Roseobacter denitrificans OCh 114: one gene and its partner. The protein of the gene in region 1 interacts with the protein of each later gene in a pairwise test. Links are inferred from orthologs where the notes say so. Each region holds a gene or a part of one and is shown on either strand. Other genes may lie near its edges.

Region 1 (15,262 bases):
GCCCGGATAGACCATCTCGCCCGGGAAGAGGCGCGCAGGTTTATCAACAAGAGAGCAGGCTGACATTGGATATTATGACCTTGATCCCGCAGTTTGGCGGGCTGATCTGGACGATTGCGGCCTTCATTCTGGCCTTGTCGGTGATCGTGGCCATCCACGAATACGGGCATTACATCGTCGGGCGCTGGTCGGGTATCCATGCAGATGTTTTTTCCATCGGCTTCGGGCCTGTGCTTTTTGCGCGCACGGACAAACGGGGCACGCGCTGGCAGATTGCGGCCCTGCCTTTTGGCGGATACGTGAAATTTGCAGGGGACGCCGATGCCGCCTCCGGCAAAGACGACGCGGCGATGGCCGAGGTTCAGAACGACCCGGTAAGGTTGCGGGCTACCATGCATGGTGCGCCGCTTTGGGCACGCACGGCCACGGTGGCGGCAGGTCCGATCTTCAATTTTGTACTGTCGATCATTGTCTTTGCTGCCGTATTGCTGACAAGCGGTATCGCGCGTGATCCTTTGACCGTTGGCGAGATGCGGGCGCTGCCTGTGGAGGCGGTCGGCTTGCAATCGGGCGATGAAATTCTCGGCATCAATGGAGTGGATATCCCCAGTACCGAGGACCGGGATGCCTATCGCGCCTTTATCGAGGCGCTGCCGTTCGAGCCGGTGTTGACCTATGACGTGCTGCGGGATGGGCGCACGGTCACTGTTGATGGGCCTTACATGTTGCCGCCGCTGGTCAATTCATTGACGCCACAAAGTGCGGCGATCCGGGCGGGCATGGCGCAGGGCGATGTGATCATCGCGATCAATGGCATCCCGATCTATGCCTTTGACGAATTGAAAAACGCGGTCGAAGGAGGCAATGGCGCAACGCTGGACCTCACCGTCTGGCGCGCGGGAGAGACGCTGGAGGTATCGCTGACGCCCAAACGGGTGGATGAGCCTCAGGATGACGGTGGTTTCGCCACGCAATGGCGTATTGGTATTGCCGGTGGGCTTGCCTTTGAGCCGGCAACAGAGCGTCCCGGGGTCATCGAGGCAATTTCCGGCGGTGTGAGCCAGACCTGGCGCATCATCAACGGCTCGCTATCAGGTCTGGGACATATGATCAGCGGCGCGATCAGCACCTGCAATCTGAGCGGACCGATCGGGATCGCGCAAACCTCGGGTGCCATGGCCAGTCAGGGGGCGGAGAGTTTCATCTGGTTCATTGCCGTTCTCAGCACCGCCGTGGGGCTGTTGAACCTTTTCCCTGTGCCTGCGCTGGATGGGGGGCACCTTGTGTTTTACGCTTATGAGGCGGTGACCGGCAAGCCGCCCAGTGACAAGGCGCTACGCGTGCTGATGACATTTGGGCTGGCAACGGTGCTGACGTTGATGCTCTTTGCGCTTGGCAATGATATCTTCTGCCCCTGAGGTGGGGATGCGTGACAGATGGTCCCGATCCTGCCCGCGTTGACCAAATTCTTGCCATATTCCAATGCTACCCAAGCCTCACACAGCGAGTGAGGGCATTTTATGCAGACCGTACAAAACGGCTATCGTGGGTTGAGCCTGCTGATTGATTTGAACTGGGACAGGGCGCTTTACGTGTCTACTGTGACGTTGTCGCTGGGCATCGGGGCCTGGATGGCCACGCTGGTGCAGTAATCACCGGGGGCTGCGACCCTTTTGTCAGGTTCCGCCCCATCTAGTAGATTTGCATTTAGGACCCACATGGTTTTGACAAGTGGGGCCAAAATCGGTACTCAGAATATAATAAAATTCTGAGGGTCGAGGCAGATCATGAAACCGGGCATAACTGGCGCGCAAGGCGTGCAGGGCGCGACGCGCCGCACTTTCATAAAACCATTGCGGGCCGGGGCCTTTTGTCTGGCGATATCAGCAACTTGGATTGCGCCAAGCGGGGTCGCACTGGCGCAACAGATCGCAATCAACACCGTCAACATCGAGGGGAACGCGCGGATCGGGGATTCCGCGATCCTGTCACGGGCTGGTATTGTGCCCGGTCAGAGCATTTCCGCCGGTGAACTGAATGCCGGCCTTCAGAGGCTGCAGGACTCCGGTCTTTTTGAAAGTGTTGATTTTGAGCCACGGGGAAATGCACTCAACATCACCGTGGTGGAGTATCCGACGATCAACCGGATCAACTTTGAAGGCAATGCCCGGATCGGTGATGAAACACTGGCTGCCGCCATCGGTTCCAATGAACGCAGGGTCTTCAACCCGGCGCAGGCGGAACGGGACGCGGCGCTGATCGCCGACGCCTATGCATCGGAGGGCCGCATCGCTGCCAGGGTGACACCCACGATCATCCGCCGCTCTGACAACCGGGTTGATTTGATTTTCGAGATTTTCGAAGGTGACAATATCGAAATCGAACGCCTGAGCTTTACCGGAAACCGTGTTTATTCCGACAGACGCCTGCGCCGGGTCCTCGAAACGAAACAGGCGGGATTGTTCCGCGCCTTTGTGCGCAGTGACACGCTGGTTGAGGATCGGATCGAATTTGACCGGCAGGTTTTGCGCGATTTCTACCTGTCGCGGGGCTATGTTGATTTTCGCACCAATTCGGTCAACGCGGAGTTGACCGAAGAACGCGATGGCTACTTCCTTGTATTCGATGTGCAGGAGGGTCAGCAATTCCGGGTCGGCGAGATTACCGTCGCAAGCGAGCTGGCCGAAGCCGACAGCGATCTATACCGCGAGACGGTCAAAACGCGCAGCGGTGTGGTCTATTCGCCCACGCTGATCGAGGCGGACATTGCCAGAATGGAACGTCAAGCGATCATTGATGGCGTGGATTTCATGCGGGTCGAGCCGCGCATCACGCGCGACGAGCGCAATCTGACGATCAACGTTGAATATGTGCTGACCCGCGGTCCCAGAGTGTTTGTCGAGCGGATTGATATCGAAGGCAACACCACCACGCTGGATCAGGTGATCCGCCGGCAATTCAACAGCGTGGAGGGCGACCCTTTCAACCCCCGCGAAATCCGCGAATCCGCTGAACGCATCCGTGCGCTTGGCTTCTTTTCCGCGGCAGAGGTGAACGCGCGGGAGGGATCTTCACCGGATCAGGTGATCGTGGATGTCGATGTCGAAGAGCAGCCGACCGGGTCACTGTCCTTTGGTGCGTCCTTTTCGACCAACGATGGTATCGGTTTTGCGATCCAGTTCACGGAACGGAACTTCCTTGGGCGGGGCCAGCGGCTCGGTTTGACGCTGTCAACGGCAGAAGATGATCAACTTTACCGGGTCAACTTTTTCGAACCGGCATTTCTGGGGCGGGATGTCGGCTTCGGGCTGCGGCTTGATGTTTCGGAAAGCACGAGTTCAACAGTGACATACGACACAGATCGCGCGGTGCTGACACCGTCGCTCAGCTTTCCGGTCGGGGCGAACTCGCGTCTTGAGTTGAATTACAAATACGACCAGTCGGAAATGAAGGATCGCGGTAGCGATTCTGATAATGGCCCGATCATTGGCCGCGATATTGACGAGGGTGAGCTCGTCAACAGCTCCATCGGGTACCGGTATGTCTACGATTCACGCACGACGGGTCTGGACCCGACGGCCGGGTATCTGTTCGAGTTCGGACAGGATTTTGCGGGTGTCGGCGGGGACAACACCTTTATCCGTACCAGCGCCAAAGTTGTGGGTGAGCGTAAAATATTCAACGAAGACGTGACGTTGCGCGCCACTCTCGAAGGCGGGGCCTTGAACTATCAAAGTGGTGCCAACCGGGCGGTTGACAGGTTCCTGCTATCCACGAACACGATCCGCGGCTTTGAGCCGGGCGGGATCGGCCCACGCGATTTGTCGGAATCCAACGAAGACCCCTTGGGCGGCAACCTCTTTGTTGCGGCGCGCTTTGAAGCGGAGTTTCCCGTCGGACTGCCTGAGGAATATGGCATCACGGGCGGCCTGTTCTATGATGTGGGCAACCTGTGGGATCTGAATGACGTTGACCTGAGCGGCGGCAGGGTCGTCGGCGAGAGCGGGTCGTTCCGCCATGTCATCGGCGTGTCCGTTTTGTGGGAAACGCCTGTTGGCCCGCTGCGGTTCAACTTTTCCGATGCGATCCGCAAGGAAGATTTTGACCGCGAACAGACCTTCGAAGTCACCGTCAACACAACCTTCTGATTTGTGATGCACCTGCGCCCGCTTGTTTACGGTTTGGCGTTTGCGGCGGTCTGTGCATTTTCTGCGCAGGGCCAGCCGCTGGTGCGGGCGCCGGTTGAAAGCCCCATCCTGACCATCGATTCCGATATGTTGTTTGAAGACAGCCGTTTCGGGCAGCAGACAATCGAAGAGTTTGAGGCCCTTGGCGCCGCTTTGGCTGCTGAAAACAGGCGCATCGAAGATGCCCTGGAAGCTGAGGAAAGGGAGTTGACCGAGTTGCGCGCAACGATGACGCCAACCGAGTTCAGGGCCCTCGCTGATGCTTTTGACCAGAAGGTGCAGGAAACCCGGCGCACGCAAGAGGCAAAGAACCGCGAGTTGAACAGCGAGTTGGAAAACCGGCGCGTGATGTTTCTGAACGCAGCGGCCCCGGTGCTGGAACAATTGATGCGCGAGGCCGGTGCCGCCGTGGTTCTGGAGAGGCGGTCTATTTTTATCAGCTCGAACGCCGTGGACATCACGCAGATCGCGATCAACCGGCTCAACGTGGTGCTGAACGGCGTGGAATTCGCCCCCGAGCCGCAATAAGCGAAGTGGTCAACCTTGCTCCGGGACGTGGGAGTTGGTAGTCAGGTCGCCAAGCCCTTGAAGACTAAAGGACCTCCGAGATGTCGACCAGCCAGACCAGCGCGGATATTCAACTGATCCAGCGTATCCTACCTCATCGCTATCCCTTTCTGCTTGTCGACAAGGTGGTGGAAATCGACGGCACCACATCCGCCCTCGGCATCAAGAATGTCACCATGAATGAGCCGCATTTTCAGGGCCATTTCCCGGGAATGCCCATCATGCCGGGCGTTACGATCGTGGAAGCCATGGCACAAACGGCTGCGGTCATGGTCGGTGTGACGCTGGAAATGGCGGATAAGGAAATGAAAGTGTATTTCATGGCAATCGACAAGGCGAAGTTCCGTCGCAAGGTCATCCCCGGTGATGTGCTTGAGATGCGGCTGAACACCCTGCGTGGCAAACCCGGCGGCAAAGTCTGGCGCTTTGGCGGTGTCGCATCGGTTGAGGGCGAGATGGCCGCCGAAGTCGAGTTTACCGCCATGATGGACATGGGCTGATCGTTGATGGGCAACATTCACCCCAGTGCTGTCATCGACCCCGGCGCGCAGATCGACCCGAGCGCAAGGGTCGGCCCGTTTTGTGTGGTGGGTGCGCAGGTCACGCTGGCCGCGGGGGTGGAACTGAAAAGCCACGTCGTGGTCACGGGGCGGACCTCCATCGGGGATGATACGGTCGTTTTTCCCTTTGCCGTCGTCGGTGAAATCCCGCAGGATCTGAAATTCAAGGGTGAGGCGACCCGGCTGGTGATTGGCCAGCGCAACCGTATTCGTGAACATGTCACCATCAATTGCGGCACAGAAGGCGGCGGTGGGGTGACGCGCATTGGCGATGACGGGCTGTTCATGGCAGGGTGTCACGTGGCCCATGATGCTGTGATCGGGAACCGCGTTATTCTGGTCAATTCGGTCGCCATTGCCGGGCATTGCATCCTTGAGGATGATGTGATCGTCGGCGGATTGTCCGGCGTGCATCAATTTGTGCGCATTGGCCGCGGGGCGATCATCGGGGCGGTCAGCATGGTGACCAATGACGTGATTCCCTATGGTCTGGTGCAGGGTCCACGGGGTGAACTGGATGGTCTGAACCTTGTCGGTCTGAAACGTCGCGGCGTGGAGCGGGCAGATATCACGGCCCTGCGCGCCGCCTTTCAGATGCTGGCGCAGGGAGAGGGCACCTTTCAGAGCCGCGCGCAGCGCCTCAAGGAAGAAACATCCAGTGACTATGTACGTGAGATTGTCGAATTCATCACATCCGACAGTGACCGTCATTTCCTGACGCCACGCTGATGCTGGCGCTGATCACAGGACGCGGGGGGCTTCCGGCGCGGGTGGCAGCGGCACAGACCGCACGCCCGCTGGTCTGTGTGCTGGAGGGTTTCGCCCCAGAGGGGCTTGACGCGGATATCACCTTTCGTCTGGAGCATCTCGGTTCCTTCATCGCGCAGCTGAAGGAGCGCGGCGTAACATCCGTTTGTTTTTGTGGCGCGATTGAGCGTCCACCCTTTGATCCGGCGGCGCTTGACGGTGCCACTGTACCGCTTGTGCCGACATTGATGCAAGCCATGGGGGCGGGGGATGATGCAGCCCTGCGCGCCGTGATGGCGTTGTTTGAGCAGCAGGGCTTTGAGATTGCAGCCGCCCATGTGCTTGCACCTGATATTCTGGCCCCGGAAGGGGTCCTGAGCGAGGCGCAGCCTGATACGCAGATGCAGGCGGACATCGCGCGGGCGGATGACGTTTTGCAGGCCTTGTCACCGGTGGATGTGGGGCAGGGCTGCGTCGTCGGGCAGGGTCTTGTCTGGGGCATCGAGACCATTGGTGGCACGGATCATCTGTTGGCGACCCTTCCGACCGCTGTGCGCCGCGCGCGCGCGGTTCTGGTCAAAGCGCCCAAAACCGGACAGGATATGCGCGCGGATTTGCCTGCCATTGGCCCTGACACCGTGGAGGCTGCCGGGGCGGCGGGTCTGGCGGGCATCGTGATCCAAGCCGGGGCGATGATCTTGCTTGATCCCGAAGCCACCATTGCGGGCGCGAACAAGACAGGGCTGGTCCTGTGGTCGCGCGCAAGCGCGTGAAACGGGCGTTTATCATCGCGGGCGAGCCGTCAGGGGACAAGCTGGGCGGTGCGTTGATGGTTGGGCTCAAAACGCTGTCGCCGGGAATCGCATTTGATGGTGTCGGCGGACCCTTGATGCAGGCCCAGGGGCTGGAAAGCCGCTTTCCCATGGATGAGCTTAGCGTGATGGGGATTACAGAGGTTTTGCCAAAATACCGCGCCTTGAAAGCGCGCATACGTGAGACGGCGCAGGCGGTGATCGCGAGTAACCCAGACGTGCTTATCACCATAGATTCGCCTGATTTTTGTTTTCGGGTGGCCAAGCTGGTGAAAAAATCCAGCAGCATCCGGACGGTGCATTATGTGGCCCCGACCGTCTGGGCGTGGCGGCCCGGCCGCGCGGCCAAGATATCGAAATTTGTTGATCACCTGTTGGCGTTGTTTCCATTCGAACCTGCCTATTTCACACCTCATGGCATGGCGTGTGATTTCGTGGGCCATCCGGTGGTCGCCGAACCTGTCGCGACACAAGATGAGGCGGAAGCGTTCCGGGCAGAGCATGACATCGGATCCGCGCCGCTTTTGATGGTTTTGCCTGGCTCAAGGCGGGGGGAGGTTGCGCGTCTGGCGGATGTTTTCGGGGGTGCGATCTCACCCGTTCTGGCGCGGCACCCGGGACTGAAAGTGGTCGTGCCCGCCGCCAGACCCGTGGCGCAGCAGGTCAAGGAAGCCGTCGCACAGTGGCCGGTGGCGCCGGTTGTGATTGATCCTCGCGACATGGCCTCAGAAGATGCAGCTTGTGCGAAAAGTGCCGCGTTTCGTGCTGCCGATATTGCCCTTGCGGCCTCGGGTACCGTGTCGCTGGAACTGGCCGCGTCACGCACGCCGATGGTCGTGGCCTACCGCATGCATTGGCTCAGCTACAGGCTGATCCGCGCGATGGCTTTGGTGGATACGGTGACCTTGGTCAATCTGGTATCGGACACGCGTTTCGTGCCTGAATTTCTTGGTCCGGACTGTGAGAGTTCTGCTATCGGACAGGCTTTGATAGATGTGCTGAAAACCCCGTCTGATCAGGTGGAGGCCATGCAGATTACCATGGAGCGGTTGGGTCATCGGGGGGAGGCACCCGGGCTGCGGGCCGCCCGCGCGATCCTTCATCGAGCGGGGGTGTAATCCCAAGGACACGCTGCGCGTGACACGATCTGAGCCGCCCTCACGGGCGGGATTGGCGCCGGTTCATCCCTTGTGAATCCATCCGCCGCCGTAGATCCGGCTGCTGTCCGTGTCATAGAAGACGCAGGCCTGGCCCGGGGAAATGCCTTCTTCGGGTGAGGTCAGTTCGACGGTTGCTTCGGTGTCGCTGATCGGGCGGATGATGGCGTCGGTCGGCGGGCGCGTGGAGCGCACCTTAACGGCGAGGTGCCATGCATCCCGGGATTGGAAGGGTTCATCGCCAAGCCAGTTGATTTCGCGCACGGGCACGGTGCGTGTGGAGAGCATGGATTTGGGGCCCACGACGACCTGGCGCGCCTCTGCGTCGAGTTTGATCACGTAAAGCGGTGTGGCAAGCCCGCCGATGCCCAAGCCGCGCCGCTGGCCGATGGTGTAGTTGACCACACCGTCATGTCGCGCCAGAACGCGACCATCGGTATCCACGATATCGCCCGGTGCCGCTGCTTCGGGGCGCAGTTTTCGGATGACGCTCGCGTAATCCCCGTCTGGTACGAAACAGATATCCTGACTGTCGGGTTTGTTGGCCACGCTGAGCCCATATTTTTCGGCGAGCGCACGCGTGTCTTCTTTCGAGGGCAGGTGGCCCAGCGGAAACCTCAAAAAGGCGAGTTGTTCCGGGGTTGTCGAAAACAGGAAATAGCTCTGGTCGCGGTTTGCATCCGCGGCTGAATGAAGTTCGGCGCCGTATGGGCCCGATTTGCGTTGAATATAGTGTCCAGTCGCCATGCAGTCCGCATCAAGGTCCTTGGCGGTTTCCAGCAGATCCTTGAATTTGACGCGTTCATTACAGCGGATGCAGGGAACCGGCGTCGCACCGCCGAGATAGCTCTCTGCGAATTCGTCGATCACCGCGTCCTTGAAGATGTTTTCATAATCCAGAACGTAGTGCGGAAAGCCCATTTTCTCGGAGACACGCCGCGCGTCATGGATATCGAGCCCCGCACAGCACGCACCTTTCTTGGCAAGCGCTGCGCCGTGATCATAAAGCTGCAGGGTGACGCCCACCACATCATAACCTTCTTCTGCCAGCATTGCAGCCACGACAGAACTGTCCACACCCCCTGACATGGCCACGACCACGCGCGTTTCAGCGGGTGGTTTGGCAAAGCCAAGCGAATTTAGCGTCGGCGATGGGTCGAGGGGCATATGTCGTCTCCGGGATATACGAGGGAATATAGGAAAATCCTAATTACTCTCAAGAGCGCGCTTCATCGGTCTTTAAGGTGAATTCGTCAAGCTGTGGCAAACGAGTTGAATATAGGTAAGTGTATGTATCTCAAGAAAGTCGATGGTCCGCGCTCCGTCACCCTTGCGGATGGAACAGTCATGACTCAAGCGGATCTGCCACCAGTGACCACAAGGCGGTGGGTGGCCTCACGTAAAGCGGCTGTTGTGCGCGGGGTGGCCTATGGGCTGATTCCCCAGAAAGAGGCACTGTCGCGCTACCGGATCAGTGAAGATGAATTCCATGAGTGGGTGAAAGCGGTCTCTGAACATGGTGAAGATGCTCTGAAAGCAACAACTTTACAAAAATATAGACAACCTTAAGTTGATAAGCTAGTTTTTGGTATCACGGTAACGTGCAGTTAACCTTTTAAGTTCACGGTTAACGCGAAGATAAAATGATAGGCCTTTGCGGAGATTAATATGCGCGTACTGCTCGTGGAAGATGACCCCACAACGTCGAAGAGTGTCGAGTTGATGCTGACCCATGCAAATCTGAATGTATATGCAACAGACCTGGGAGAAGAGGGGATCGATCTTGCCAAGTTGTATGACTACGACCTGATCCTGCTGGACCTTGATTTGCCCGATATGAATGGTCACGAGGTTCTGCGTCAGTTGCGCCTTGCGCGCATCGAGACCCCGATCCTGATTCTGTCGGGCGCCGATGATACCGAAAACAAGATCAAGGGTTTCGGGTTCGGCGCGGATGACTACCTCACCAAACCGTTCCACCGCGAGGAACTCGTGGCGCGCATCCATGCCATTATTCGCCGCTCGAAAGGGCATTCCCAATCGGTGATCGAGACTGGGCTGATCTCGGTAAACCTGGACGCCAAAACCGTCAGTGTAGACAACAAGACAGTGCATCTGACCGGCAAGGAATACCAGATGCTGGAGTTGTTGTCGCTGCGCAAAGGTACGACGCTGACCAAGGAAATGTTCCTCAACCACCTTTATGGCGGCATGGATGAACCGGAACTCAAGATCATTGATGTTTTCATCTGCAAGCTGCGCAAAAAGCTGAGCAATGCCACAAATGGTGAAAACTACATCGAGACTGTCTGGGGGCGCGGTTATGTCCTGCGAGACCCTGAACCCTCGCAGATTGATGACACGCAACGACTGGCTGTAGGGGCCTGAACAATACCGACAGGCGCGACAGCAATTTCGCGTCTGTTTTGTCAGATCAGTCATTTCGCAAAACAACTGGACCTCTGTGCGACCTATGCCTAACTACGTGTGAGCAAATGGCAATCGAACAGGTCCCATGGATTTCGCCCCCCTTGACAGTCTGACCGAAAAAGCGGCGAAGAAAGAGCTGTCCAAGCTCGCAGATCTTCTGGATCAGGCGAATACCGCGTATCACGCAAACGACGCACCGATTATATCTGACGCTGATTTTGACGCATACAAGCGTCGCAACCTTGCGATTGAAGAACGCTTTCCCCACCTGAAACGCGCCGACAGCCCGACCGATCGCGTCGGCGCAGCGCCGTCAGCCGGTTTTTCCAAGGTGGTTCATTCGATCGCCATGCTGTCACTGGCCAATGCCTTTGACGAGGCAGATGTTTCAGATTTCGTTCAGCGCATTCGCAAACACCTTGGGTTGAGCGATATAGAGGCGTTGAGCTTCACATCAGAGCCAAAGATTGATGGCCTATCACTGTCTCTCAGATATGAAAATGGTACTCTCGTTCAGGCCGCCACCCGTGGCGATGGGGCGATTGGTGAAAACGTCACCGAAAACGCGCGAACAATACCGGATATCCCCGAACAGATCTCAAATGCCCCCGATGTTCTCGAAGTTCGTGGTGAAGTCTATATGTCTCACGCCGATTTCGAAGCGTTGAATGCCAGGCAAGCTTCGGCAGGCGCAAAACTGTTTGCAAATCCCCGGAATGCAGCGGCCGGGTCCTTGCGCCAGCTTGACGCGCGTATCACCCAGAGCAGACCGCTCAGGTTTTTTGCATATGCCTGGGGAACACTCTCCGAGCCTTTGGGGAAGACGCAAATGCAGTCGATCGAACGCCTGCAAAGCTTTGGGTTTCAAACGAATGACTTGACCGAAAAATGCAATGGACCAGAAGAGTTGCTGGCGCAATACCGCCGCATCGAAGAGCGCCGCGCCTCCTTGGATTATGACATTGATGGGGTCGTCTACAAAGTGGATGATCTGGACTTGCAACGTCGGCTGGGCTTTCGCTCCACCACGCCCAGATGGGCCATCGCACATAAATTTCCTGCTGAGCTTGCCTGGACCGAGTTGCAGGGTATCGACATTCAGGTCGGTCGCACCGGTGCGTTATCCCCGGTCGCGCGCTTGAAACCTGTCACTGTCGGCGGTGTCGTCGTGTCAAATGCCACGCTGCACAACGAAGACTACATCGCAGGGCGCGACAATAAGGGCGATGTTATCCGCGGTGGCAAGGATATCCGCGTGGGTGATTTTGTGCAGGTGTACCGTGCGGGGGACGTCATTCCGAAAGTGGCTGACGTTGACCTTAAAAAGCGACCTGCGGATGCAATCCCATATGTCTTTCCGGCAACCTGTCCGGAATGTGGCAGTGACGCGCTGCGCGAGGCAGGCGATGCGGTGCGCAGATGCACCGGAGGCTTGATTTGCCCGGCGCAGGCGGTGGAACGGCTCAAGCATTTCGTATCACGCGCGGCATTCGACATAGACGGTCTGGGTGCCAAGCAGATCGAGCAGTTTTACAAAGATGGTTGGATATCGGAACCGGCTGACATCTTCACGCTGCGCGACCGATTCGGATCCGGCATTCAGCAATTGAAAAACCGTGATGGCTGGGGGGAGAAATCGGCAAACAACCTCTTCGATGCCATTGATGACAAGCGACAGATTCCTTTGGCGCGGCTCATTTTCGCCCTTGGGATTCGCCATGTGGGCGAAGCGGCGTCCAATCTGATCGCGCAACACTATTCTACCTTTGATGCCTTCGAGAAATCGATGCTGGCCGCGCAAGACAAGGACGGCGAGGCATGGGATGACCTGCTCAGCATCGACGGTGTCGGGACGGTCATGGCGCAATCGGTCATTCATGCGATGGGCCAAGCGGCCGAACGTGCATCCATCGACCGCCTCGTGGCCCAATTGGACGTGCAGCCGTCAGAAGCTGTCGTGACGGACGGCAGCCCGGTGGCGGGAAAGACCGTGGTGTTTACGGGCACGCTGAGCAAAATGACCCGCGCGGAAGCCAAATCACGGGCCGAAAGCCTTGGGGCAAGGGTTGCCGGTTCCGTGTCAGCCAAAACCGACTTCCTTGTTGCAGGACCCGGCGCAGGTTCAAAGGCCAAGAAAGCCGCCGAACTCGGTGTTCAAACCCTCGACGAAGACGGCTGGCTGGCACTTATCGAGGGCTTATGAGCGGTCGTCCGGAAGCTCTGTTTGGCCTGTTTTCATCTCTTGAAACCCTTGACGGAGTTGGACCCAAAACAGCTGCGAATTTTGCCGGTCTGGGCGTTCATGCGCCGCGGGATCTGCTTTTCACCTTGCCGATAAACGTCCTCGACCGGCGACACCGCAATACGATTGAAGGGCTTGATTGCCCGACGATAACAACCGTTGCGGTCACCATCGGCGCGCATCGGCCACCCCGCACAAAGGGAGCGGCCTACCGTATTTCTGTTGTCGACGCGGAAGCTGCGTTTCAACTGGTTTTCTTCCATGCGCGGGGCGACTACCTCGCACGTATCTTGCCGCAGGGCAGTCGCCGGGTCGTATCGGGCAAGTTGGAGCGTTTTGACGGGGTGTACCAGATGGTGCATCCCGACTACATCTTGTCAGAGACCGAGGTCGACACGATCCCGCCTTTTGAACCTGTGTACCCCTTGACCTCCGGGATCACGCAAAAGGTGATGTTCAAGGCCACGCGGGCGGCATTGAAACTGCTCCCTGATTTGACCGAATGGATCGATCCCGGCCAGATACGCAAGGCCGGGTGGCCTGATGTCAGGGAGGCTTTTACCCTTGCACATCGACCTCAGGCGCCTCAGGATATCTCGATCACTGCCGCCGCGCGCGAGCGTCTGGCCTACGATGAAATGTTTGCACATCAAATGACGCTTGCCCTTGCGCGTTTGACAGAACGTCAGAAGAAAGGCCGCGCGACCCATGGCACGGGCGATTTGCAAATGCGATTGATTGAATCCTTGCCCTATCCGCTGACCGGAGCGCAGCAACGTGCCATCGCGGATGTGAACCGTGATATGGCGGAAGCGGTCCGCATGAACCGTCTGCTTCAAGGGGACGTGGGTGCTGGCAAAACGCTTGTTGCGTTTTTGGCCCTGCTGCGCGCGGTTGAAGGAGGCGGGCAGGGGGTTTTGATGGCCCCAACGGAAATTCTGGCGCGTCAACACCTGCAAAGCCTGAAACCCATGGCCGAGCATGTTGGCGTCAGGCTGGATATATTGACCGGGCGGGACACGGGGAAAGAGCGTACTGCAAAACTGGAGGACCTCGCAAATGGCAACATCGGGGTTTTGGTTGGCACCCATGCTGTTTTCCAAAAGGGCGTGACATTCAGTGATCTGCGGCTGGCGGTGATTGATGAGCAACACCGTTTTGGTGTCCAGCAAAGGATGGCGCTTGGGCAAAAGGGCGCAGCGGTTGATGTTCTGGTTATGACCGCGACACCGATCCCGCGATCCTTGGCATTGGCGCAATTCGGGGACATGGATGTGTCTGTATTGGATGAGAAACCGCCGGGCCGGATGCCGATCAAGACCGCGCTCGTGAGCGTTGATCGTATGGAGGAGGTCGTGTCGCGCCTGTGCGCCGTGGTAGAGGGCGGGCGTCAATGCTATTGGGTGTGTCCGCTGGTGGAAGAAAGTGAAGTGGTCGACCTGACGGCGGCCGAGGACCGGTTCAAGAAGTTGCGTGCGGCACTTGGCGAAGGCGTAGTGGGTCTTGTGCACGGACAGATGCCGGCGGCGGAGAAAGATGCCGCGATGGCGGGCTTTGAGTCGGGCCAAACCAAGGTGTTGGTTGCCACGACTGTCATCGAAGTGGGCGTGAACGTGCCGAATGCGACGATCATGGTGATTGAGCGGGCAGAGTTTTTTGGGCTTGCACAGTTGCATCAACTCAGAGGGAGGGTCGGGCGCGGCACGGCGGCATCGACCTGTTTGCTTTTGTACCAACCGCCTCTTTCAGAAAGCGGTCAGCGGCGGCTGGAGGTGCTGCGTGAAACGGAAGACGGGTTTATGATCGCTGAAACTGACCTGAAGATGCGCGGTGCAGGTGACGTCATCGGCACGGCGCAATCGGGGCTGCCGCGGTTCTGGATAGCGGATCTGGAGCGACAGGCCGGGTTGATGCAGATCGCACAGTCGGACGCGCGCAAGCTGCTTGCGGATGATCCGGGCCTTGCGACGCCAAGAGGGCAGGCCGCCCGCATGCTTTTGTGGCTCCTGCGCAAAGATGAATCAATCCGTTTGATTACAGTGGGTTAACACTTTTGCTCCCAAATGTTCTTAAAAAGTTCTTTACAGACCGTAAATAAAATGAGAACAAATAGGCAACATACGAGAGGCGGAGGCAAGATGTTTACTCAACTGAAAAAAATCGCACTGCAATCACAGGGAACGCTGGTGCAGGACGCGCTCGGCCTCAGCGCCTTGGTTGTGATGCTGATTGTCGCGCTTCATCTTCCCACGTTTATCTGATTTCTGCCTGCATTCCCATGTCGTTAAGGCTGTCACACCTCTTCCCCAATCAGGTGTCCTGAGATGACCACTGCCTGTTTCACATCTCACTAGGTTCGTTTTGGCAGCTGGCCCGATCCCCACATGAGAATGCTTAACTATGCCGCCGCCCGCAGGGTGCGCGGCATTTTTTTATTCGAAACTATAGGCAAGCCTGAGCCCGCCCCAATGACGACCCTGTACAAAAATCGGAGCAGAAAGGTCTTTCATCATTTTGAATGCGCCACCACCCATGTCGCGGCGATAAACCTGCAAAAGGA
Region 2 (15,372 bases), 2.4 Mb from region 1 along the record:
GGCCAGCATTTCCTCTGCCGCAGCCACCGCATCTGCCAGACCATCGCCGGGCGCTTCACCGCCCGTGGCTTTCACCACACGGTCCACAAACGCCTTGATTTCGGATTCGGGCAACGCCCCCTGAAACCCGTCAATCGGCTGCCCTTTGGAGAACGCATAGACGGTCGGGATAGACTGAATCTGCAACTGCCCGGCGATCATCTGGGCTTCATCCACGTTGATCTTGACCATCTTGACCGCGCCCTTGGCCGCCCGCACCGCAGCTTCAAGCTGGGGACCAAGCGTTTTGCAGGGTCCACACCAGGGGGCCCAGAAATCTACGATCACCGGCACCGTCTGGGACGTATCAACCACATCCGCCATGAACGTGGCTTCGGTTGTGTCCTTGATCAGATCATCCGCTGCGGGTGCAGCACCCAAATTCAGGTCCATCATCGTGTTATCCTTCCGCCTGCGCGTCTAGCGTTATATGGGAGGCAAATTGCTTTTTCAAAGGTCAAATTGCGCAAAAACCGGGGCGTGATCACTGGGCTTTTCCCAGCCCCGCGCACCGCGAAGGATGCGACTGTCGTGACCCGCTGCGGCGATGTCCGATGTAGCCCAGACGTGATCCAGCCGCCGCCCCTTGTCCGCCGCATCCCAGTCCGCAGCGCGGTAGGACCACCAGCTATAGAGCCTGCCTTCGGGAATGTCCTGCCGGGTGATATCGACCCAGCCACCGGCGTCTTGCGTTTGCGCCAGATGCTCAACCTCGATGGGCGTGTGGCTGACCACCTTGAGCAGCTTTTTGTGATCCCAGACATCGTCTTCGCGCGGGGCGATGTTCAAATCACCCACAAGGATTGATTTTTCGGGCTTTTGCGCATGAAACCAGTCGCGCATTTCCGTCAGATAATCGAGTTTCTGACCGAATTTTTCGTTCACTTCCCGGTCCGCCACGTCTCCGCCCGCTGGCACATAGAAATTATGCACCGTCACGCCGTTTTCCAACCGGCCGGCAATATGGCGCGCGTGCCCCAAACCCGCGAAGTCTTCGGCGGCGGCTTCCTGCATCGGGATTTTCGAAAGGATGGCCACCCCGTTGTACCCTTTTTGCCCGCGTGCCACGACATGCCCGTATCCTGCGGCGGCGAAAGCCTCCAATGGCATCTTGTCGACCGGGCTTTTGCATTCCTGCAAACACAGGACATCGGGCAATTCCTCGGTCATGAGTTTCAGCACCAGAGCTTCGCGCAACCGCACAGAATTGATGTTCCAGGTTGCCAACGAGAACGCCATAGAAAAACTCCGCCATCTAGATTCTGCGGCACCCTAAACACTGCACGCCGCTGGCACCATGCCCAACCGTGACGGATCGTGTTTTCTTTTCCGGGGGAGGGGTGCAACCTGTGGAGCGGGCAAAAAAAGACCGGGCATAAAGCCCGGCCAAGTCCAACAGGGAGGTGCATGTCATGACCCGGACATGCGCGGGTTCTCTATGGTGTAGCAAAGTATGGTTAACAGCGTCTTGATTCATATCAAAAACGGTAAGAAATCTCTTACGCCATTAGTCTGTATCCACCGGATTCTGTCACAAGCAGCCGTGCATTCGAAGGATCGGGTTCGATTTTCTGACGCAGGCGGTAAATATGCGTCTCCAACGTATGTGTCGTGACCCCGGCGTTATACCCCCAGACCTCGTGCAAAAGCACATCGCGTGCCACAACACCTTCGGTCGAGCGGTAGAGGAACTTCAGAATATTGGTTTCCTTTTCCGTCAGGCGGATTTTCTTTTCATCTTCGGTGATCAGCGTCTTCATCGCGGGCTTGAACGTATAGGGTCCAAGCTGGAACACCGCGTCTTCGGACTGCTCGTGCTGTCTGAGCTGGGCACGAATCCGTGCCAGAAGCACCGGAAACTTGAAGGGTTTGCTGACATAATCATTCGCGCCTGCATCCAGCCCCAGAATCGTATCGGCATCGCTGTCGTGCCCGGTCAACATCAGGATCGGGCTTTTCACGCCCTGTTTGCGCATCAAACGGCATAATTCGCGACCGTCCGTATCCGGCAGTCCCACGTCAAGGATCACCAAGTCATACAACGCCTCCTTGGCCCGCACCATCGCATCCGCACCATTCGCCGCCTCAAAGACATCAAAGTCTTCGGTCATGATCAACTGTTCGCTCAGCGCATCTCGCAGATCATCATCATCATCCACCAACAGGATTTTCTTTAACTGTGCCATCTGACGCCTCCGTTTCACTTCCTAAGACTTGTGCATTTCACAGCGATCTCACAAGCTTATGCGCAACCGCCTCACGGCCTCGTGTTACAAAGCCGTCCAAATGTTTCAATTCCGTCCGAATTACCCTAGATCGAGGCATGAAATGTCAGGCATTGTAACATCATGAGCTTCTCACCCGACCAAAATGAATTGATAGCCCGCGCGCGCGCGGACCTGCGGATGGGCGTACCCGTCGTGATTGACGGCGCGACGCCACTGCTTGCAGCCCCGGTGGAAACGCTCAATGCCGCGCGGCTGGGTGATGTGATGGCCCTGTCGCAAGATGCGGTTCTGGTCATTACCGCACGCCGCGCCGCGACGCTCAAGGCGGCCGCCTATGATGGCGATCTGGCCCGGGTGAAACTGTCCCCCGATGCGACACTGGCCTGGGTGAACGGGGTCGCGGACCCGGCGGGTGATCTGATGAACCCGATGAAAGGGCCTCTGGCCTGCGCGCGCGGTGGGGACGCCGAAACGCACCGCTTTGCCATTCAACTGGCGAAAGCCGCGCGCTTGTTGCCAGCGGTTGTCTGCGCCCCGGTGGACAATGCGCCGGCCTTTGCGCAGGCGCATAACCTCGTGTGTCTCGCGGCGCAAAGCGGACAGGCGATGCTGGATGCCTCAAGCCCCTTGCACGCGGTGATCAGCGCGCGCCTGCCGATGGAGGTATCAGAGGCCGGGCGATTGCATGTGTTCCGGCCCGAAGACGGCGGTGAAGAGCATTACGCCATTGAAATCGGCAGGCCGGATCGCGCCGCCCCGCTGCTGACAAGGCTGCATTCCGCCTGTTTCACCGGGGATCTGATGGGATCGCTCAAATGCGACTGCGGTCCACAGTTGCGCGCCGCCCTCGCGCAGATGGGAGCGGAGGGGAACGGCGTGCTTCTGTATATGAACCAGGAAGGGCGCGGCATTGGTCTGGCCAATAAAATGCGGGCATATTCCTTGCAGGATCAAGGGTTTGACACGGTCGAAGCCAACCACCGGCTCGGGTTTGAGGATGACGAACGCGACTTTCGCCTCGGCGCCGCAATCCTGAAATCCATGGGGTTTTCCAAGGCGCGGCTGCTGACGAACAACCCGCGCAAGGTCGCCATGATGTGCGAAAACGGCATCGACGTGACCGAACGTGTGCCGCTTCATGTGGGCGAGAACGCGCATAATCACGCCTATCTCGCGACGAAAGTCGCCAAATCGGGCCATCTGAAATGAAGCCGGATGATATGGTTGTCACGCCTCGGGGCCTGCGGTTTCAGGGGCAGCTCTTTCCCTGCAGCATCGGGAAAACCGGCATCACCCGGCGCAAGAAAGAAGGGGACGGGGCCACCCCCACGGGCATTCACCGGATTGTCGGCATGTTGTACCGCCCGGACCGGATTGCAAAACCCGCAGACTGGGCCTTGCCCATCGGGCTGAATGATCTGTGGTCAGATGATCCGGGGCATGAAGATTACAACATGATGGTACGTGCACCCTACTCGCACAGCCACGAAAAACTGCGCCGCGCGGATCCCCTGTACGATCTTGTGCTGCTGACCGACTGGAACTGGCCCTACGCAGTCAAAGGACGTGGTTCTGCGATCTTCATGCATCAGTTTCGCCGCCCCGGGTTCCCGACCGAAGGGTGTATTGCCCTGTCGCGCGGGAACTTGCGCCGCATCGCCCCGCGGATCACGCTTCAGACACGGCTGATTGTACCGTAACCCCCGGTCACGCCGGAACGCGCGCCCCGAAGATCGCCGACCCGACGCGGATATGCGTGGCCCCAAAGGAAATCGCCTTTTCGAAATCGTCACTCATGCCCATGCTCAGACCCGCAAGGCCGTTGCGCTCCGCAATCTTGGCCAGCAAGGCGAAATGCAGCGACGCCTCTTCGTCAATTGGCGGAATGCACATCAAGCCCCTGACGGGCAGGTCGAGCGCGCGACACTCCGCGATAAATGCGTCGGCGTCGGACGGCGCAACACCTGCTTTCTGCGGCTCTTCCCCGGTGTTGACCTGAACGAACAGCTCCGGGCAGTGCCCTATTTCCTGCGCGAGCCGGGCACAGGTCTTGGCAAGCTTGGGCCGGTCGAGGGTATGAATGGATTGAAACAGATCAAAGGCCTGTCGCGCCTTGTTAGTCTGCAAGGGGCCGATGAGGTGCAGATCAACGCCGTCATGGTCATCGCGAAACGCGGGCCATTTGCCTGCCGCTTCCTGCACCCGGTTTTCACCAAAGCAGCGGTGGCCCTCTTTCAGCACCGCTTCCACCCGCTCATTCGGCTGCACTTTGGACACGGCAATCAGCTTGACCGACCCCCTGTCGCGCCCCGCCTGCGCCACCGCTTTTTCGATACGTTGTGAAATGTCACTCAGGCTCATCATGTCTCTCGTCTACTCTGCATGGACAACATAAACCCGTTGTCCAAAAGAAAAGGGGCGGACCCAAAGGACCGCCCCAAATTCACGATGTTACTTTCAACTTAGAAGTTGAAGATCACACCCAAGTCACCAACGGTATCGCCGAGGCTGTTTTCACCGATACCACCTTGGAGGCGTACACCGCCACCGAGGCTGTGACGGAAGCCGACGGCGTATGCAGTGTCGTCACCTTTGGTCGCTGCGAACGAGTCGTCGCTGTCGAGGCCGTTATCGGATACAACGAAACGAACGTCTGTTGCTGCACCGACTGGTACGGCAACGGATGCACCAAGCGCTACGGAGTCTTGATCATCGCTATCGGCTGCAAGCAGCGAGAATGCGAAGGAGCCGAGGTCGCCGTTGAAGGACAACGCCCAGAAGTCCGTATCGTCGAAGTCACCGCCATCAACGTTACCAAAGGCAGCACCGACACCGAAGTTGCCGAATTTGTAGCCGGCACCGATCTGGTACTCTTCTGTTGCTGAGTCCAGCGCGTTGTCAGAATAAGACGCACCGAATGTGAAATCGCCAACGGTGTAGCTGGTTTTGATCGTTGGATCGATCTCGTCGCCACCGTTGATGCCGCTGATGATGCTACCGGTTACGAAGTTGCTGGATGTTTCAGCAAAGTCTGTAAGGCCGATGCCGTTACCGTAGTAATCAACAACGTCGCCGGAGTCGATCAGGTCGGATGTGTTGCCAAGGAACACGTTGAAGCCGCCGGCGCGTACGCCAAATTCAGGCGCTTCTACGACGTTGCCGCCGCCGGAACCTTGACCGTCGCCGTTGTCGTTGGATTCCAAACGCAGACGTGCGCGGAACTCGACGCCGCCGTCTGTTTCAGTTGTACCAACAACGTTCAGGCGGAAACGCTGGTCCAGCTGTGTGTCGCTGCGATCGCCTGCATCGTCAGCGCCGTCGTTGTAAACGATACCGAAGCGACCGAAGCCGTCGAACGTGATGTCGGCGGCGGCCATTCCGGCTGTCGCGACAAGCATCGTGGATGCCATAAGAATCTTTTTCATGTCTCAATCCCTCAGGGTTAGATAGTGTCTGGGGCGTTTGTGCATCCCGGACGTGTTCATCGTAATGTCGCACGACCCCGCCAATCTCAAGCCAAGACAAAAAAAGTCTCCGAGTTTCCAAAAAGCTGGTGCTGGATTGCCACACCCCCATCAGGCCCCTTCAGAGGACCCATTTGATGCCTGCCGCTTGCGGCACCCCGGCAAGTGAAGTAAGCCGTTGTAAAAGGTCTATCGAGGCGGATTTTCGATGCAGAAGATATGGGTCACACAGATAATTACGGGCATGGCCGTGGCCGCCGCGCTGTCAGGCTGCGGCGTCGCGACTCCCTCGAATGCCGTTATCGGTCCTCAAGCGGGCGACAACTTCACCAGCCAACGCGATAGAAACCGATCGTCCGGCACCACGATCTGGGATGCGTTTCGTGCTGGCGGTGGGGAACAGACCGTCGCAGTGAACAAATACCTTTGGGCCGCATCACTCGAAGTGCTGAATTTCCTGCCCGTTGAGTCGGTTGATCCGTTCACCGGGGTCATCATTACCGGTTTCGGCACACCGCCGGGCAGCGGGCGGGCCTATCGCGCGACCATTCTGATTGATGATCCCGCACTTGACGCGCGCTCCCTGAATGTGTCGCTGCAGACACGCAACGGGCCTGCCAGCGCGCCTGCCGTTCAGGCGGTCGAAAACGCCATCCTTAGCCGGGCGCGCCAGCTGCGCATTGCGGATGATGCGCTCTAACCGGGACTGCACGTTGCAACGATGAAACGCAGCACAGGCCCGATCCAATTCCCGGCGCCGGGCTCCGCACAGATGACGGTTCCCGGCGCTCTCACGTCAAGAAGGACGCCGTCATGACGCGTTACACCCCAGCCGAAATCGAAGCACGCTGGCAAAAGGCATGGCGCGAAAACGAAGTTTTCAAAGCCATCCGCTCCGCAGACAAACCCAAGTACTACGTGCTGGAGATGTTCCCCTACCCGTCCGGGCGCATCCATATGGGACATGTGCGCAACTACACCATGGGCGACGTCATCGCGCGCTATAAGCTGGCGACCGGGCATAATGTGCTGCATCCCATGGGCTGGGACGCCTTTGGCATGCCTGCGGAAAACGCCGCCATGGCCATTGGCGGGCATCCCAAGGACTGGACCTATGGCAACATCAAGGACATGCGCGACCAGATGAAGCCGTTGGGCCTGTCCATCGACTGGTCGCGCGAATTTGCCACCTGCGATCCGGAGTATTATGGCCAGCAGCAGGCGCTGTTCCTCGATTTTCTGGAGGCGGGGCTGGTCTATCGCAAGAACGCAATCGTCAACTGGGACCCAGTGGATATGACCGTTCTGGCCAATGAACAGGTCGAGCAGGGGCGCGGCTGGCGCTCTGGTGCCTTGGTTGAGCGGCGGGAACTCACCCAGTGGTTCTTCAAGATTTCGGATCATTCCGAAGAGTTGCTGAGCGCGCTGGACACATTGGAAAACTGGCCGGCCAAAGTCCGCCTGATGCAGGAAAACTGGATCGGCAAGTCGCGCGGGCTGCAATTTGCCTTTTCGACGATTGACGGACCCGACGGCCATGACCGGATCGAAGTCTACACAACCCGGCCCGACACGCTGCTGGGTGCCTCCTTTGTCGGCATCTCCCCGGATCATCCGCTCGCCAAACTTCTCGAACGCGATAACGACAATGTAGCGGCCTTCTGTGCCGAATGCCGCAAGGGCGGCACCACCGAAGAAGCCATCGAAACCGCTGAAAAGCTGGGTTTTGATACCGGCCTCCGGGTGCGCCACCCCTTTGACACGGCTGCTGAACTGCCCGTTTACATCGCGAATTTCATCCTGATGGATTATGGCACCGGGGCGATTTTCGGCTGCCCCGCACATGATCAGCGCGATTTCGAGTTCGCAACCAAATACGACCTGCCCATTATCTCGACCTTCCTGCCGTCACAGGACGCCGATGAGGTACTGAGCGAAGCCTTCGTGCCGGCAAAAACCGAAAAAGTGTTCTATAACAGAGGCTTTGCCGGGGCGGAATTCCAGACGGGACTAGAGGCGATTGATGCCGCCATCGACTTTTGCGAAAGCAACGGCATCGGTCAGGGCGTCACAAAATACCGCCTGCGCGACTGGGGTCTGAGCCGCCAGCGCTATTGGGGCTGCCCGATCCCGGTGGTGCATTGCGACGATTGCGGCGTGGTGCCGGAAAAGAAAGAAAACCTGCCCATCGAACTGCCCTATGACGTCAGCTTTGACACCCCCGGCAACCCGCTGAACCGCCACCCCACGTGGCGCGACACACCCTGCCCCGCCTGCGGAAAACCGGCGCAGCGTGAAACCGACACGATGGACACCTTTGTCGACAGCTCATGGTATTTTGCCCGCTTCACCGCGCCGCGTGCCGAGACGCCGACCGTCATGGAAGACGCGCAATACTGGATGAATGTCGATCAATATATCGGCGGCATCGAACACGCGATCCTGCACCTGCTCTATTCACGATTCTTTGCCCGCGCCATGCAGATGACCGGCCACCTGCCCCAAAGCGCGATCGAACCTTTCGACGCGCTGTTCACCCAAGGCATGGTCACGCATGAAATCTACCAGACCCGCGACGCAAACGGTCGCCCGGTCTATCATCTGCCCGAAGATGTCACGGATGGCAGACTGGCGGATGGCACCGAGGTGGAAATCATCCCTTCGGCCAAAATGTCGAAATCCAAGAAAAACGTGGTTGATCCGCTGGGCATCATCGCAAGCTATGGCGCGGATACCGCCCGCTGGTTTGTCCTCTCCGACAGCCCGCCCGAACGGGATGTGGAATGGACGGCATCAGGCGCCGAGGCCGCCTTCAAACACCTGACCCGGGTCTGGACCCTGAGCGAACGCATCGGCAAAATGGACAAAGACGCCGCCGGGCAAGGGGATGAGGACCTGCTGCGTGCGATGCATGTCTGTATCCATGATGTGACGATGGGCATCGAATCCTTCGGGTTCAACGCGGCCATTGCCAAGCTCTACGCCTTCACCGCCAAGCTGCAGAAATCCAAGGCAGGCTACGGCGCACAACGCACTGCCATCATGACACTGGCGCAACTGATGTCCCCGATGACGCCGCACCTGGCCGAAGACATCTGGGCGCATCAGGGCGGCGACGGGCTGGTGACAACCGCGCCCTGGCCCAGGGCGGACGAGGCGATGCTGGTCTCCGATACCGTCACGCTGCCGGTTCAGATCAACGGCAAGCGGCGCGCCGAAATCGTCATATCCGCTGATTTAAGCAAGGAAGAAGTTGAAAAAATCGCCCTTGCGGACCCGGCTGTGATACGCTCCCTGAATGGGGCCACCCCGAAAAAGATCATCGTCGTACCGGGACGGATTGTGAATGTCGTCGTATAGCCGCCGCAGCCTGCTTTTCCTGCCCCTCGCTCTGGGGGCCTGCGGCTTTGCGCCGGTCTATGGAACCGGCAGCACCGGCAGCGCGCTGCAAAACGCGGTTGAGGTCAGTGACCCCAATGACGTGGACGGATACCTTGTCGTGCGCCGCCTCGAAGAGCGTCTGGGCCGCGCCGCACAACCCACTTACAAACTGACGCTGGCAGTTGACTCCAAACGCGAAGCGCTGGCGGTGAACCGAAACAGCAACATCAACCGCTACAACATCGTCGGCACGGCGAACTACGTTCTGGTCGAACAGGCGACGGGTCGGGTTGTCACGTCGGGCTCCGTCGATAACTTCACCGGCTCCTCGGCGACAGGCACGACCGTCGCGACGCTGGCCGCCGAACGGGATGCCCGCGAGCGGCTGATGTCCCTGCTCGCAGACCAGATTGTCGTCCGCTTGCTGAGCACCGATCTGACATGAAACTCTCCACCCGCGATGCTGTTTCCTACTTCGCGCGCCCTGACCCGGACAAGACCGGCATTCTGATTTACGGCGCGGACGCCATGCGCGTGGCCCTGAAACGCCAGCAATTGCTGGCCGCGCTTTTGGGCAAGGAGGCCGAGGAAGAAATGCGCCTGACGCGTCTGAACGGCGGTGATCTGCGCAAGGACCCGGCGCTTTTGCTGGATGCTGTCAAGGCCGTGGGGTTCTTCCCCGGCCCGCGCGCCGCCTTCGTGCAAGAGGCCAACGAAAACACGGCCCCCGCAATCCTGACCGCCCTCGCCGATTGGCAGCCCGGGGATGCGCAGATCATTGTGACCGCCGGGGCGCTGAAACCAACCTCGAAACTGCGCAAGGCCTTTGAGGCCCATCCGAACGCCTATGCCGCCGGAATTTACGACAACCCGCCCACACGCGCGGAAATCGAAACGACGCTGGCTGAAACCGGCCTCGCCCTGCCGACAGGTGACGTGATGGCCGCCCTCAGCGATCTGGCGCAGGCCATTGACCCGGGTGATTTTCGCCAGACCATCGAAAAACTCGCGCTCTACAAATTGCACGACCCGGCCCCGATCTCCCTGCAGGACATCGCGGCCTGCGCGCCAACCTCGACCGAGGCGGATGTGGATGATGTCCTGATGGTGGTTGCCGAGGCGCGCGCCCATGAAATCGGCCCGATGATGCAGAAACTGATCGCGCAGGGGGCCAATCCGGTCGGCCTGTGTATCGGGGCGATGCGCCATTTCCGCGCCCTGCACCGGGCGGCCTGTGATACATCCGGCAGGCCGACGATATTTGGCCCCAACCGGGATCGCATGCTGGCACAGTCGCGCAAATGGGGCGCGGCCAAACTGGAAACCGCGCTCACCGTCCTGATGGATACAGACCTGCAACTGCGCTCTGCCGGGCAACATGCGCCGGGCATGGCGCTGGTCGAACGCGCCTTTATCCGCCTTGCCATGCTGGCGCCTCGATAACCGCGAAAGGAAACGCACATGTATACGGTCATCGGCCCCGTCAAATCCCGCGCCATGCGCGTCCTGTGGATGCTCGAAGAACTGGGCGAGGCTTATAATCACATCGACGCCGCACCCCGCTCCGACGCGGCGCGCACATATAACCCATCCGGCAAGGTGCCCGCGCTGCTGGACGGCACGGAGGTGCTGACCGATTCGATGGCCATCCTTACCTATCTGGCGGATAAACACGGCAAACTCACCGCACCGGCAGGCACAATTGCGCGGGCGCGGCAGGATGCGATGACCTTCTGGCTGTTGGATGAATTCGACGCGATCCTCTGGGCCGCAGCAAAGCACAGCTTCGTGTTGCCGCAGGAACAGCGCATGCCAGCGGTCAAGGACTCCCTCAAGGCAGAGTTCAGCGCATCCGCTGATCAGCTGGCCGCAAAACTTGATGGGCCGTTTCTGATGGGTGATCAGCTGACGGTTCCGGACATTCTGGCCTGTCACTGCCTGAACTGGGCTGTCGGTGCCGGATTCCCGCGCGTGGATGACAGACTATTCGCCTATGGCAAAAACCTGCGCCAACGGCCTGCGTTTCAGGCGGCGGCTGCGAGGTAATCCACCGCCCCGCGTCCCGCCCAGCGCCCGGTCGCAAGACATGCGGTTATCAGGTAGCCGCCCGTCGGTGCTTCCCAGTCGATCATTTCCCCCGCACAGAACACACCGGGGCGCGATTTCAGCATCAGACGATCATCCATCGCCGCAAAAGGCACACCGCCAGCGGTTGAGATCGCCTCATCCATCGGTCTGAGGCCATCGTAGCGAACGGCCAGTTTCTTGAGCGTTGCGACCCAGGCCTCGCGCGACGGACGTCCCGCCGCCGTCATCTCGAAGAAGAAGGCGATCTTGGCAGGCGACAGGCGCAGGGTGTTGCGCAGCCAATGCGCCAGCCGCAGCTTGCCCGACTTGCCGGCCAGTTCCGCTGCCAGCTTTTCGGCGGTGCGATCCGGTGCAAGATCCACGAACAAAGGCGCGCCCGCGCGCAAGGCCGGCGTAAGGCTGTAAACCCCGCCACCCTCCAGCCCGGTTTGCGTGATCGCCGCCTCCCCGCGGGAGGACATGCTCCCGGCCTGCCATGCGACCGATTTCAGCGCCACACCGAAATGCGGAGCCATGTGATCGCTCCACCGGATCGACACCGCCGCATTCGACGGCGCAAAGGGGGTCAGCGCGCAGCCCTGCGCCCCAACCGCATCAGCCCATGCGCCGTCCGACCCCAGCCGCGCCCAGCTTGCACCGCCCGTGGCCAGCACGGTAACATCCGCTGTCAATTTTTGCGCTCCAGCGGGTGTCTCAAAAAGCGCTGCTTCCTGATCCCAGCCCAGCCAGCGCCAGCCGGTGCGACGCTCAACCCCCGCTGCATCCAGACGCGCCAGCCACGCGCGCAACAGCGGTGATGCCTTCATCGCCTTGGGAAACACCCGGCCCGTTGAGCCTGTGAACAAATCCTGACCAAGCCCGCGCGCCCAATCCTGCACCGCCTGCGCATCAAAGCGCGCGATCATCGGGCGCAAAGGCGCTTCAGCCTCGAAATAATGCCGCATGAACGGGGCAAAGGCTTCGTCCTTCGTGAGGTTCAGACCCGATTTGCCCGCCATCAGAAACTTGCGCCCCACCGAGGGTTTCGCGTCACAGATGATCACGCGATGCCCCGCCGCGCTGAGGGTTTCGGCCGCCATCAAACCGGCGGGGCCCGCCCCGATCACCAGTGCTGTGCTCACGATGCGAGGTCCGGCACGCCGCCCTTGATCTCCACCACACGCTGCGGATAGGGGATTTCGATGTCATTCTCCTTGAGCGTATTCCAGATCAGGAAAAGCACGTCCGACGTGAATTTGTTCGGCCCGTCGTCAAAGCCGTTGACCCAGAATTCAACCGCGAAATCAATGCCGCTGTCACCAAACCCACGCAACTCGCAATCGGGCGGGTAAGGTTCATTCAGCACACCGGGGTGCGTGGCCACTGCCGCCTCGATCAGCGCGGGCACCCGGTTGATGTCCGTATCATAGCTGACGGAAAACGGGGCCTCATAGCGGTTGGCCGATCCGCTGTCGGAATAATTCACGACCCGAGTGGTGATGAAATCCTCGTTCGGCACCACGATCCAGCGCCCGTCAAAGGTTTCCAGAATCGCCGCGCGCGCGGTCATTTTCACAATGCGACCGGATTCGCCGCCATCCAGTTCCACATAATCCCCAACCGTGGCCTGCCCTTCGATCAGCAGGATCACACCGGAGATAAAGTTCGAGGCGATCTTTTGCAGCCCGAACCCGAGGCCCACACCGACCGCGCCCCCGATAAATGCCAGCGTGCTGAGGTTGATGCCCATGATGTTCATCAACAGCAAAAACGCGATGCCAAAGATCGAAAACTCCACCACCTTGGCGATCAACTGGCGCAGCGACGGGCGCATGTCCTGCTGGCTTTCGATGAATTGCGCACTCTGTCGGTTCGACCACCCGCCGAGCCAGAACAACACGCTGCCCGCGATCAGCCCCCGGATCAGGCTCATCACCGAGAACGAGATGTTGCCGAGGCTTATGGTCGTCTCGGTCAGCTTGGCACTCACCGCATCCAGCAGACCCAGCGCATAGATCGCAGCGATGGGGATCAGCACATATTTCCCCAGCAGCTTCAGCAACGGGTCCGAAATGATGTCCCGCACCAGCGTGCGCACGGCCAGAAACAGGAACACACGTTTGCCAAAGGCGATTACCGCGCCACTGTCGAAAATCGACCGAACGACACTTTCCCCAACCGCAGTGAACACATAGGCCAGCAGCGGCAACAGCAACGGCAGAAACATCAAAACCGTGCGCCGGGACCGCGCGATGATCGACTCCGCCTCCGCCGCCGGGGTCAGCAACCGCGTCAGCGTTCCGCGCAGCCGTGCCGCAGCAATCACCGCCAGCACATAGGCAAGCACCAACAAGGCAAACTGCGACCATGCCGCCGGGCTCAGCGCCCATGACTTCGCGATCTCCCATATCTGCAACGCATAGCCCGCCGCAAGCTGCACAATTTCCGGCTGCCCGGTGAGGTCAAACTCCACAGCCGCCTCCTCTTTATAAATCCACTCATCCGCCTTGCTGTGTGCCTGCCTGTGCCCTTCAGGGCAAGGTAAATGTCTGACCGGGGGCCGCCGCAGGGCAGCGTCAGACAGCCACCCGTGGGCGGCCCGCGGCTTCGACGGTAATCATCGCCTCGACAAAGACCTCTCGCGCCTCAACCCCGGCCGTTTTTATGTCGCGCGTCACGCTTATCTGAATATCAGCCGCCCCCGCCTGCGCGGCATCGGCGCGCGCGCGTTCGGTCAGCCACGCCTCAAGCGCCACCAGAGCGGCATCGCAATCGGTGAAATCCTGCGGCCCGCTGTCAAAATGAACGCGAAACATGCCATCGGATGGCGCGGTCACACTGCCTGCCCGGCGCATTGTCACGCGCCCGACCACTGCACCGATCGCATTCGCCACCCCTGCGTGTGCGGGCAAGACCATTTCGGACCGCACAGCGCGCCCGACCGCCGGATAATAGGTTTGCGCCGACGCCCCAAGCCCCACAATCGGCACATCAAGTGCCGCATCAAACCGCAGCAGACCGCGATGCGCGCGCAACCCCGCCTGCATCAGCCCATGGCGCGCCAGATCGCCCGCTGCGCCGCCGAAATCCGCATTCTCTTCGGCAAAGGCGGCCTCCAGCAGCGCCGTAACCGTCTGCTGCGTGAGTTGATCCACGATCATCTGCGCCATGTCCTGCGCCGTTCGCGCCAGCATCTCACCCGCGCCGGAGCGTCGCCGCGCCAGCAAAACCAACGCCTTGCGTGCGGCCTCGGCATCCCAATCCGCCAGCGTCCCCAGCACATGGCTCGCATCCGACGGGGTGACACCGCCCAATTGCACAAGGCCGCGTTCCACCAACCTGTTGAGCGCGCTGTGCTCAAGGCGGGCGCGCAGAACCGCGCCCAAGGGGTGGATGCCCGTGCCGATCCGATCCAGCAGCGTTGTTTCCCGCGCGCCCAGCCCCTCGGTGGATTGCCCCCGCACAGCTTGCACAAACCGCGCGTCATGCTCGCCCGGTGCTGCGGCGCGCAGGGCAGCGTCCAGGGCAGCATGCACGACCTCGGGCGCGTGATGCGCCATCAGCGACACCGGAATGACCCGGCGCGGCCCCAGCGTGATCGCGCGCGCCAATCCCCCTGACACCATCTCGACCGCGCTGTCCCCGCCAAGGCCTGTGGTGCGCATGGCCACCGCTTCGACCATCGTACGATAGGGACCGACCCGCGCCCCCGCCGGGTCAATCGCCGGGCGACCGTTCCGGAGCAGCGCGATATCCGTCGTCGTCCCGCCAATATCACTGACCAGCGCATCCTGCGCACCCGTCAGCCACCGCGCGCCCACCAGTGACGCCGCCGGACCACTCAGGATCGTCTCAATCGGATGGTGCCGCGCCTGTAGGGCCGAAATCAGCGCGCCATCCCCGCGCACCACCATCATCGGCGCCGTGATGCCAAGGGCGCGCAGCATATCTTCCGCCCGCCCGATCAGCCGGTCAATCATCCCCACAAGCCGCGCATTCAGCAGCGCCGTCATCGCCCGTTTCGGCCCGTTCAGCTTGGCAGATAACGCATGCGACGCGGAAACAGGCCGCCCCGTCACCTCTCCTATCAGCGCGGCAACCTCAAGTTCATGCGCCGGGTTGCGCGTTGCAAATTGCGCCGCGACGGCAAAAGCGCTTACGTCTTTTGCCTGCCCCCTCAGAAACTGGCGGAC

The links.
Region 2: the proteins of ligA (region 1) and leuS interact in binary tests that used the Escherichia coli proteins (3 or more experiments, as listed by UniProt). The link is inferred for Roseobacter denitrificans OCh 114 from one-to-one orthologs.

The regions. Positions count from the first base shown.
Region 1 is NC_008209.1:2,474,066-2,489,327, forward strand. Bases 10,121-13,104 are described here. They hold ligA (NAD-dependent DNA ligase LigA), read left to right. Parts: upstream 10,121-10,545; coding sequence 10,546-12,663; downstream 12,664-13,104. Other genes in these bases: ctrA (response regulator transcription factor CtrA), read left to right, coding at 10,121-10,418; recG (ATP-dependent DNA helicase RecG), read left to right, coding at 12,660-13,104. Outside these bases: dxr (1-deoxy-D-xylulose-5-phosphate reductoisomerase), read left to right, coding at 1-63; RIP metalloprotease RseP, read left to right, coding at 66-1,418; RD1_RS21385 (hypothetical protein), read left to right, coding at 1,521-1,652; outer membrane protein assembly factor BamA, read left to right, coding at 1,788-4,148; RD1_RS11940 (OmpH family outer membrane protein), read left to right, coding at 4,155-4,715; 3-hydroxyacyl-ACP dehydratase FabZ, read left to right, coding at 4,796-5,254; lpxA (acyl-ACP--UDP-N-acetylglucosamine O-acyltransferase), read left to right, coding at 5,261-6,043; RD1_RS11955 (LpxI family protein), read left to right, coding at 6,043-6,834; lpxB (lipid-A-disaccharide synthase), read left to right, coding at 6,891-7,991; tRNA 2-thiouridine(34) synthase MnmA, read right to left, coding at 8,055-9,197; RD1_RS11970 (DUF1153 domain-containing protein), read left to right, coding at 9,321-9,599; more of ctrA, read left to right, coding at 9,699-10,120; more of recG, read left to right, coding at 13,105-14,750; RD1_RS21390 (hypothetical protein), read left to right, coding at 14,841-14,963; RD1_RS11995 (methyl-accepting chemotaxis protein), read right to left, coding at 15,135-15,262. UniProt on the Escherichia coli protein: DNA ligase that catalyzes the formation of phosphodiester linkages between 5'-phosphoryl and 3'-hydroxyl groups in double-stranded DNA using NAD as a coenzyme and as the energy source for the reaction.
Region 2 is NC_008209.1:40,190-55,561, forward strand. Bases 6,224-9,317 are described here. They hold leuS (leucine--tRNA ligase), read left to right. Parts: upstream 6,224-6,544; coding sequence 6,545-9,091; downstream 9,092-9,317. Other genes in these bases: RD1_RS00215 (DUF3576 domain-containing protein), read left to right, coding at 6,224-6,431; lptE (LPS assembly lipoprotein LptE), read left to right, coding at 9,078-9,317. Also shown: RD1_RS00180 (thioredoxin family protein), read right to left, coding at 1-435; RD1_RS00185 (exodeoxyribonuclease III), read right to left, coding at 490-1,278; RD1_RS00190 (response regulator transcription factor), read right to left, coding at 1,539-2,225; ribA (GTP cyclohydrolase II), read left to right, coding at 2,388-3,476; RD1_RS00200 (L,D-transpeptidase family protein), read left to right, coding at 3,473-3,967; RD1_RS00205 (YggS family pyridoxal phosphate-dependent enzyme), read right to left, coding at 3,975-4,628; RD1_RS00210 (porin), read right to left, coding at 4,730-5,692; more of RD1_RS00215, read left to right, coding at 5,940-6,223; more of lptE, read left to right, coding at 9,318-9,557; holA (DNA polymerase III subunit delta), read left to right, coding at 9,554-10,555; RD1_RS00235 (glutathione S-transferase family protein), read left to right, coding at 10,574-11,158; RD1_RS00240 (TIGR03862 family flavoprotein), read right to left, coding at 11,137-12,321; RD1_RS00245 (mechanosensitive ion channel family protein), read right to left, coding at 12,318-13,652; RD1_RS00250 (hydantoinase/oxoprolinase N-terminal domain-containing protein), read right to left, coding at 13,756-15,372.